3 regions of the Pseudophaeobacter sp. genome follow, and region 2 is predicted to be linked to each of the others. Evidence: riboswitches for the same ligand, from Rfam matches in the RefSeq annotation. Region 2 holds a riboswitch; each other region holds the start of a gene.
What was found. Region 2 has a riboswitch for cobalamin ahead of ACN0VH_RS09690 (hypothetical protein). Riboswitches for the same ligand answer to the same signal wherever they lie in the genome.
Positions count from the first base shown of each region.

Region 1 (3,271 bases), on a different contig from region 2:
ACCTGACCGGGGATCAGCATCCGCGAGGCGATATCCGCCGCAATCAGAAAGACAGCCCCCGCAAGCGCCGAGGCGGGCACCAGCCGCGCGTGTCTCGGACCGACGACAAACCGCATGGCATGCGGGATGACAAGGCCGACGAATCCGATGGATCCAACCAGGCTGACCATGGTCGCAGTCATCAGCGTCACCACACCGATCAGCACAATCTGAACCCGGCGAACCGGCACGCCAAGCGATGCCGCTGAAGAAACACCGAAGGAAAACGCATCCATCGCGCGTGCAAACCACAGGCAGATCAGAAAGCCGATCATCGCGACGGGCGCCGCCAGCATGACATCCGGCCATCGTACGCCGGACAGATTGCCCAGCAGCCAGAACATGATGCCGCGCGCCTGTTCCGCATTCGCCGACTTGGCGATAAGAAAGGAGGTCAACGCGTTGAAAAGCTGCGAACCGGCGATGCCCGCAAGCACAAGCTGCGCCGAGCCGCCACCCGCGGCCCGCGCCAGCGCCGCCACCACGACAAATGACAGGGTCGCACCGATAAAGGCCCCGCCCGAAATCCCGAGCAACCCGCCACCGACGCCAAGGATCGTCACGGCCACGGCGCCCGCTCCGGCCCCCGCAGAGACGCCCAAAAGATAGGGATCCGCCAAGGCATTGCGCACCAAAGCCTGTAGAACAACGCCCGATAGGGCAAGACCCGCGCCACAGCCCGCAGCGACCAGGGTGCGCGGCAGCCGGTAGCTCCAGATTATGCCAGCGTCGATCGGATCAAGGATCAAACCCGCATCCCAAAGACGGTTTGCAAAGACCGCCGCCACCGTCGAAAGCGGCAGCGGCGTTTCACCAATGACAACCCCAGCCAGGATTGCCAGGATCAATACGGCTGGCCCCTGTGCAATCCACAGCCCAAACGAGCGCCGAAAAACGCCTGGAGCAGCCGCATCCGTCATTGCAGATCGAACTTCGGCAGGGCCTCGGCCAGCGTTTCAAGCGCCGTGATATTGCGGATTGATGGATCCATAGAATGCGCATTCAGGATCACGATGCGGTCATTCTTTACAGCATCCATCTGGCTGGTCACCGGGTCTGTTCTAAGAAATTCCAGCTTTTTCTCGACATCATCCGCCGCAAAGCGGCGCCTGTCCATCTTGGCCACCACGATGACTGACGGATTCGCGCGGGCGATGGTTTCCCAGCCGACAACCGGCCATTCCTCGTCGCTTTCCACGACATTACGCAGCCCGAGCTTGTCCATCATATAACCCGGAGGCCCCTTGCGCCCGGCAACGTAGGGGTCAATGTCCATCTCGGCCGACGAGAACCAGAAAACAGCCGAGGCATCTTGCAGATCCAACTCAGCCGCCTTTGCAATGGCCGCAGCTTCGCGGGCCTTCAGATCCGCCAGCAAGGCGTCGCCTTTGTCAGACACATCGAAGATCTGCGCAAGCTGGGTGACGCCTGCATAAATGCTGGCCATCTCAAACATGGCAGAGCGGGTTCCGTCCGATCCGGTGCTGTTGTCCTTGGCCCAGCAATCGGCGGGCAGAACAAAGGTCGGGATGCCAAGATCCGAGAATTGTTCGCGGGTGGCAACGATGCCCTGCGGGCCGATATGCCATTCATATTGCACCGCAACGATATCCGGGCGCTTGTCGACCACGGATTCGAAGCTGGGATCATTGTCCGCCAGCCGTTCGACACCCGCATTCAATTCAGAAAATTCAGGCAACACCTCGGTAAACCAGACCGATGTTCCCGCGACCTTGTCGCCAAGTCCAAGCGAATACAAAAGCTCGGTTCCGGCCTGACCGACCGTAACCGCAGTCTTGGGGGCTGCATCGAAGGTGACCTCGACACCGCAATTTTCAATCGTCAAAGGATAGGTCGTCTGGGCCTGCGCCATCGGCACAAAACTGGCCACGCCCAGCAGAGCCGCCGTCAGAAATCGGGAATACATTGATTGTCTCCAGGGGATGATGCGACCAGAAACAAAGAGGGAATAGCGAACCCGTGGCTGACGAATACGGCACCCGAAAGGGGCGACGCATAGGTACTGGCGATGGCAGGTGCCTTTGGGCACCGCAGGATTAATCTCATTCGACACCTCCCCGGACTCCCCGCCCGGGCCGCGTTGCATTCAGCGTCGGCAGGTCTCCTGACTTGCGAGTCATCACAGCAGCGGCCTTCCCATGGCACGGTGGCCACAGTGGCATGATCGCTGCACGCTCATCGCCTACAGTTGCGGGGGCAGTTCCGGTTCACCGGCAAGCCGGTGGCGGATTCCCTTTTGATTCCTCATGGAAACCGACAGGTTGTGTTCTAGTAAGCAATTTCCCCTGTTGCAACGACTATTCTGTTGCGGAACCCTGCCGCCTTTGCCCGCCGTGCTACGGCTGTAAAATGCGCAACCCGGCACTGCCCCCCTATTCCGCTGCGACCACCGAAATGCCGGTTGGGGTGTAGTTCAGCACCGGGGCCAACCAGCGTTCGGCCTCTTCCAGCGTCATGCCCTTGCGGGTCGCATAATCCTGCACCTGATCCCGCTCAACCTTGGCGACGCCAAAGTAATAGCTGTCGGGGTGGGCGATATAGAGGCCAGACACCGATGATCCGGGCCACATCGCCATGCTTTCGGTCAGCTCCACCCCGGTGGCGGCTTCGGCGTCCAGCAGGCTGAAAAGCGTACGCTTTTCGGTATGGTCGGGCTGGGCAGGATAGCCGGGGGCAGGGCGAATGCCGCGATAGGGTTCGCCCACCAGGTCAGCAGGGGCAAAGGTTTCATCGGGGGCATAAGGCCAGAGCTCGCGGCGCACACGCTGGTGCAACATCTCGGCCATTGCCTCGGCGTAGCGGTCGGCCAGCGCCTTGACCAGGATCGAGGAGTAGTTGTCATTTGCCTTGTCGAACCGCTCGGCAATCGCCTTTTCCTCTGGGCCGGCGGTAACAACAAAGCCGCCGATATAATCGTCAACGCCCTTGGGCGCGACAAAATCGGCCAGCGCCACGTTGGGCCGCCCCGGCCGCTTGGCATGTTGCTGGCGCAAGGTGTGTAGCGTGGCAAGCGGCACCTGCCGACCGCCATCCTTGAACAGGTGGATGTCATCGCCTTCAGCATTTGCGGGCCAGAAACCGACAACAGCGCGCGGGCCAAACCAGCGTTCGTCAATGATCCGTTTCAGCATCGCCTGCGCATCCGCGAACAACGCACGGGCGGCTGCGCCCTGTTTGTCGTCCTGCAGTATCTTGGGGTAAACCCCCTTCA
Region 1 covers NZ_JBLWXG010000002.1:73,276-76,546, forward strand. Annotated here, with positions in the region: gene ACN0VH_RS06785 (FecCD family ABC transporter permease) at 1-959, opposite strand, end outside; gene ACN0VH_RS06790 (ABC transporter substrate-binding protein) at 956-1,966, opposite strand; cobalamin riboswitch at 2,138-2,333, opposite strand; gene metH (methionine synthase) at 2,433-3,271, opposite strand, start outside.
Region 1: another riboswitch for cobalamin. It lies ahead of ACN0VH_RS06790 (ABC transporter substrate-binding protein); the one in region 2 lies ahead of ACN0VH_RS09690 (hypothetical protein).

Region 2 (3,271 bases):
TTCTGAGCCAGCGTTCGGATCCGGCGCGCGGCCCGGACGGCCTGGCCTGGGTTGACACAGACCACCCTGTGGCTGCGGCCTACCAAGACAGCGCCCTTTATTTGGGGGCGGATCCCAGCGGCGCTGATCTATTTGCCTGCGATCTGGGCAACTGGCATCCTGATGCACTGGACGAAATGGCACTGGCCAGTTTTGCCGATCTCAGCGAGCAGCAGCATCCCGACCTGCCAACCGGCCATGTCTTTGCCGAGCTGCGCCGGATCATGGCCCGGCTCACCCCGCTGGAGGCCGAACTGGCCGCCACCGCCAAGGCGCTGCTGTCCTGGCATCAATCGCACCCGTTCTGCGCCCGCTGCGGCAGCAAAACCCAGATCACCCAGAGCGGCTGGCAACGCCAATGCCCGGACTGCAAGGCGCTACATTTCCCCCGTACCGACCCGGTTGTCATCATGTTGATCACCCAGGGCGAAGAGGTGTTGATGGGCCGTTCTCCGGGCTGGCCTGCCGGGATGTATTCACTGCTGGCCGGATTTGTTGAACCCGGCGAAACGCTAGAGGCTGCCGTGCGGCGCGAAGTCCTGGAGGAGACCGGCGTCACCGTGGCCGAGGTTGGCTATCTGTCCAGCCAGCCCTGGCCCTTTCCCATGTCCCTGATGTTTGGCTGCCAGGGGCGCGCCACCAGCCGCGACATCACCATTGACCCCAAAGAGATCGAAGATGCGCTCTGGGTCAGCCGCCAAGAGATGATGACGGTCTTCGCTGGCGACCACCCAAAGATGCATGCCGCGAGAAAAGGTTCAATTGCGCATTTTCTTCTGGAAAACTGGCTTGCAGACACCTTGGATTAAGAAGATGATTCTACCATCAAAATTCGACAAGACACCCTGAGGGCTGGCCAAGCGCCAGAAGGCATAGCATGGAATTATCAAGCAATGAGGACGTCGATGCGCCCCTCTCTGACGTCTTTGACGCACTTTCTGATTTTGGCAATTTCGAACGCTCGGCGATCCGGCGTGGCATCGAAGTCCAGCGGCTGAGCAACGACAGCACGCCGCAGGTTGGCCTGGCCTGGGATCTGCGGGCAGATTTTCGCGGCAAGCCACGCGAAGTCCACCTGGAACTTGCCACCTATGAGCCAGCAACACTGATTGGCCTGAACGGCGACAGCAACAGCCTGACAGGTCAGGGCCAGATCGAACTTATGGCGCTGTCACCAAAGCGCACCCGCATTTCGGTCAAGGTGAAGCTAAAGGCCAAGACCCTGTCAGGGCGACTGCTGCTGCAATCCCTGAAACTGGCCCGCGCCAAGGTCAACCGCCGTTTTCGCCACCGGGTGGCGGAATTTGCCAGCCTTACCGAAGACCGGCTGAACCATACCGCCTAGGTCCAATTACGTCAGCTCTGCCATCCTGTCAGCGCCGCCAATTCCTGCCCCGCTGCAAATGGCGATTGACGACTCATCCCTGACGGCGTTAGCGGTGAAGGGATGGTTCTCGAGGCGCATGATTTTGTGTCCGGGATGAAAAGGGAACGTGGTGCGGCATGGGTTTTATACCTTTGCCAATTCCACGACTGCCCCCGCAACTGTAGGCGGTGAGCGCTTCGGATAAACCACTGGCACGGGGCACGCCCCAGCCGGGAAGGACCGAACCCGCAACGACCCGCAAGTCAGGAGACCTGCCATCGCATGGAAACTCGAAACTGGACGGGGAGTCCGGGCGGGTGTCAGCGTTGGCTAGGCGATCATCGCCTAGGGAAAATGCTGACCCTCTCGCGCCTTCCTGCCCCGCGCGGAGGGCGCATTATGACAGCGACATCAACCAAAGCGGCCGTGCAACCGGCCCGCAGCAAAACACCCAGCGATATCGGCCAAGGCCATGCCGATCACACCAGCCAAAGCCTTTGCCTGCATACAGGGGGCCCCTGCCCGGCCCTGGCCCGTATGGTCACCGCCCTCACCGGGGCGCTGGACAAGGCCCGCCCGGTAACCACACCTGAATTTGAGCTCAGCGGTGAAAGCAAGCTAGAGGGCTGCCCCCGGACCTGCGATGCACGTTTTGTCGCCAGCCATCACCGCATTCGCGTCTTTTGCGACGTGCCCCCTGCGGCAGAAATCTCGGCGCTGGACAGATTTGCCGATGCCTTTCTGGCCCCAGCCCAAGCGGACTTTCCCCTTGTCGCAAGCACATTGCCACACCGTCCCTGCGCCTTGGCGCAAGTGCTGACAAATCCTATGGTTCCCGAACCGGCCTAGGGGCCAGCGCCGGTCACCGCCCAATGCATCTGCGGCTCTGTCTCGACAGCACAGGGCCGCACCGCCCGCAACCGCTGCAACGCTTGATCCGGCGGCTCGCCCGCCTCAATCATCAGCCGCAGCACCACCATCCCCGACCGGCCGCAGCCACCCCGGCAATGTACCAGAACCCGCCCTCCGCCGCGCAGTGCCTGGCGTGCAAGGGTGCTGATCCCGGGCCACTGGTTCAGCATATCCGGCGTTGGTGGTGCATAGTCCGGCACCGGCAAATGCTGCCAGCGGCAACCCATGGCCTGAATATCCTGCCCCAGACTCGCGGCACCTGCGGCAAGATGTTCCACATCGGTGGTCATCGAAATCACCAACCCCGGCTGCCAGTCATGCAGATGCGCCATATCCCCCTGAAAATCACCTCCCGCCCCCGGCAAAGGACAGAGCGCAAGAATACCCTCACCCACGCTGAGCGCGTGCAGGGTCAGCGGCGTCACATCACGGCAACTGATTTCGTCATCCATGGCCGGGCCTCCTGTCGGGCGGGCAGCTGCACAAGCAGATCACAACGATCTGAACCAAAAGACTGGCCTGCGTCCCGGCATTGGTCAACAGCGGTGGACGAAGCCCCTCTGCCCGCGTACCTTGCCCCACGCGCGATCCCGCCCATCCGAATCCGGCAAGAGACCTATGAACGATAGCACAAGCGACAGCAGCCAATCCCAGTATCAAGTCTTGGCGCGCAAATACCGCCCCGAGACATTTGCCGATCTGGTCGGCCAGGATGCCATGGTCAGAACGCTGAAAAATGCGTTTGAAACCAACCGGATCGCCCAAGCCTTTATTATGACGGGTATTCGCGGCACCGGCAAAACAACCACCGCGCGCATCATTGCCAAGGGCATGAACTGCATCGGTCCCGATGGCTCCGGCCAACCCACCACAGAGCCCTGTGGCCAGTGTGAACACTGCACCGCCATCATGGAAGGCCGCCATGTCGATGTGATGGAAATGGATGCCGCAAGC
Region 2 covers NZ_JBLWXG010000003.1:233,928-237,198, forward strand. Annotated here, with positions in the region: gene nudC (NAD(+) diphosphatase) at 1-848, shown strand, start outside; gene ACN0VH_RS09685 (SRPBCC family protein) at 917-1,384, shown strand; cobalamin riboswitch at 1,471-1,699, shown strand; gene ACN0VH_RS09690 (hypothetical protein) at 1,805-2,254, shown strand; gene ACN0VH_RS09695 (protein-tyrosine phosphatase family protein) at 2,251-2,769, opposite strand; gene ACN0VH_RS09700 (DNA polymerase III subunit gamma/tau) at 2,936-3,271, shown strand, end outside.

Region 3 (3,271 bases), on a different contig from region 2:
AGCCTGGGAGGTTCTGGGAGATGCAAAAGCACCAGAAGATCTGGGGCAGGATTTTGGCGCAACCATCACTGCACGCGAGCTGGACTGGGTAATCAGGAACGAATGGGTGCGCACAGGCGAAGATTTTCTATTGCGCCGCACCAAGCTGAACCTGCGGCTTGATGCAGCCCAGCGTGCGGCTGTGGATGCGTATATTCGAAACAATCCCGCCCTTCTGTCAGCTGCAGAAAACCGGGCTGCGTCGGTGGCTCAGACGTGACCCAGATATAATCTGGGCCTGATCCGTTTTTTTGGGGATGCACAAGTCCGCCTGCGCGGCGGGCAAGGCACTGCCCGCCTTTTCGACCGCGCAGCGCCTTTCTCTTAAAATTCCACGCCTTTTTGCGCCTTAATACCGGCACGAAAGGGGTGCTTGACCTGCCCCATCTCGGTGACAAGATCGGCGATCTCGATCAGCTCTTCTTTGGCGTTGCGGCCGGTCAGCACCACATGGGTCATCGGCGGCTTTTCCTCCACCAGGAATTCCAGCACTTCGTCCAGATCCAGGTAATCATAGCGCAGCGCGATGTTGATCTCGTCCAAGAGCACCATGGTGTTGCGCTCATCCCGAATCATCTCTTTGGCTTTTTCCCAGCCCTTTTGCGCCGCAGCGATATCGCGCGCCTTATCCTGTGTTTCCCAGGTAAAGCCTTCGCCCATCGCATAAAACTGGCACAGATCGCTGAAGTTTTCCTCAATCAGGCTACGCTCGCCGGTCTGCCAGGCGCCTTTGATGAATTGCACCACAGCCGAGGGCATGCCATGGGCGATACACCGCATGATCATCCCGAATCCCGAGCTGGACTTGCCCTTGCCCGGGCCAGTGTGGACGATGATCAGCCCCTTTTCGCCATCCTTGTTTTTCATCATGCGATCGCGGGCGGCCTTTTTCTTGGCCATCTTTGAGGCATGCCGTGCCGCTTCCTCTTCTGAAACGCCGGTTTCGGACTTCTCGCTCACTGGGGTCACTCCTGCTGTTTGTGCAAGTCTTGACAAGGAAGCCCCCAATAGCGCAAGGGGTTTTCGTTGGTTCCTGCAAATTGCAGGCGAAGAGGGAATGTGACAGGCAGGTGCCCCCCCCTTGGCATCAGTCTCAAGCACAGCCGCCCCCGCGACCGTGACCGGAGAGGTCTCTGATGCCACTGGTGCCCTGCGCCGGGAAGGCAAGAGAGCCGCAGACAGGCCCTAGGCCTGTTGAAATCCGCAAGCCGGGAGACCTGCCAACGCATGAGACAACGGGCGAACGGGGTGTGTCGCAACTGGTTGTGGGAGCGCACCTCTGCCCTCCCCCTGCTGGCACTGCCCCTTGGCCCCACAATGGATGTGCGCGCTGATGGCAGACGATATGGCGGACCCCCCCGCCCCAAATACCGCAGAGGTCACCCTGACGATCTGCACCACCTGCAAACGCGAAGGTGTTGACCCCGAATCCACACGCCCCGGCACCCTGCTGCTGTCGGCCCTCTCCGAGGCGACATTGCCAGACGGGGTCACGGTGCGCGGTGTTGAATGCCTGTCCGCCTGCAAACGTGGCTGCGCCATGGTGCTGACCGGTGGCGATACCCGCTGGAGCTACATCTACGGCGACCTAGATCCCGAAGCCCATGTCGACGACATTCTGGCCGGGGCTGCCGCCTATGCTGCCACGACCGATGGGCTGGTGCCCTGGCGCGAACGCCCACAGGTATTTCGCAAGCAATCCATCGCCCGCATTCCCCCGATCACATTCCCCTGCAAGGACGAAACCCCATGAGCGATCTCAACAAAATTCCTGTCACCGTCATCACTGGTTTCCTCGGTGCGGGCAAGACCACGCTGATCCGCCACCTGATGCAAAACCCCCAGGGCAAGCGCCTGGCGGTTCTGGTCAATGAATTTGGCACCGCAGGCGTCGATGGCGATATCCTGAAATCCTGCGCCGATGAAAACTGTCCTGAAAACAACATTGTGGAGCTGGCAAACGGCTGTATCTGCTGCACCGTGGCGGATGATTTCATCCCCACCATCGAGGCCCTGATGGCCCTGCCAGAGGCCCCCGAACATATCCTGATCGAGACCTCAGGCCTGGCCCTGCCCAAGCCGCTGCTCAAGGCCTTTGACTGGCCGGCCATCCGATCGCGCATCACCGTTGATGGCGTCATTGCCCTAGCCGACGCCGAAGCCGTGGCCGCAGGGCAGTTTGCCCCCGATCTCGCCGCCGTCGAGGCCCAGCGCGCTGCCGACGATAGCCTGGATCATGAAACGCCGCTGTCGGAAGTGTTTGAGGATCAGATCGCTTGCGCCGATATCGTGCTCTTGTCCAAGGCCGATCTGGCGGGCGAGGCCGGACTGGAACAGGCCCGCAAGGTGATCGAGGCCGAAGCCCCGCGCCAGCTGCCGATCCTCCCCATGAGCGAGGGCGTGATTGATCCGCGCATCATTCTGGGGCTTAATGCAGCCGCCGAAGACGATCTGGAGGCACGCCCCAGCCATCACGATGGCCACCACGACCACGAACATGACGATTTTGAAAGCATAGTTGTCGAAATGGGCGAAGTTTCTGACCCGGAAGCGCTGCAAAATGCCATTGTGAACCTGGCTCGGACACGCAATATCCTGCGGGTCAAAGGCTATGTTGCAGTAAAGGGCAAGCCAATGCGCATGTTGGTACAGGCCGTTGGCGAACGTCTGCGGGCACAATATGATCAGCCCTGGGGCGATGCACCGCGTCGCACCCAGTTGGTGGTCATTGCCGAACATGACAATATCGACGGGGCCGCCATCCGGGCAGACCTGGGCGCCTAGGCCACTGGCAAAGACAAAGCAAACGCGGGTGCCGCATTCCGGCTGCAAGGCCAGGCGGCACCCTAAACACTCTGCAAGAGGCCTCACCAATGCACGTCGTTTTTCGTGAAAGCCACGGGTTGGATCAAACCGACACGCCACAGGATCTGGGGCAATCGCCCGCAGATTTGGTGGTGCTGTCCTTTTCCGACAGCGACCTTGGGGCCTTTGCGGCAGGCTGGCATCGCGCCGATGGCAAACTACCCAGCCTGCGGCTGGCCAATCTGGTGGCGCTGAAACACCCGCTGTCGGTCGACACCTATGCCGAACAGACACTCGCCGGGGCCAAGGGGGTGCTGGTGCGGCTGATTGGCGGCGAAAGCTATTGGCCCTATGGGCTGGCCACCCTGCAGGATCTGGCCCGCCGCCGCGGCATCGCCCTGGCAATCCTGCCTGCCGATGGCCGTGA
Region 3 covers NZ_JBLWXG010000001.1:1,324,862-1,328,132, forward strand. Annotated here, with positions in the region: gene glpD (glycerol-3-phosphate dehydrogenase) at 1-259, shown strand, start outside; gene cobO (cob(I)yrinic acid a,c-diamide adenosyltransferase) at 364-999, opposite strand; cobalamin riboswitch at 1,050-1,278, shown strand; gene ACN0VH_RS06315 (DUF1636 family protein) at 1,373-1,792, shown strand; gene cobW (cobalamin biosynthesis protein CobW) at 1,789-2,823, shown strand; gene cobN (cobaltochelatase subunit CobN) at 2,913-3,271, shown strand, end outside.
Region 3: another riboswitch for cobalamin. It lies ahead of ACN0VH_RS06315 (DUF1636 family protein); the one in region 2 lies ahead of ACN0VH_RS09690 (hypothetical protein).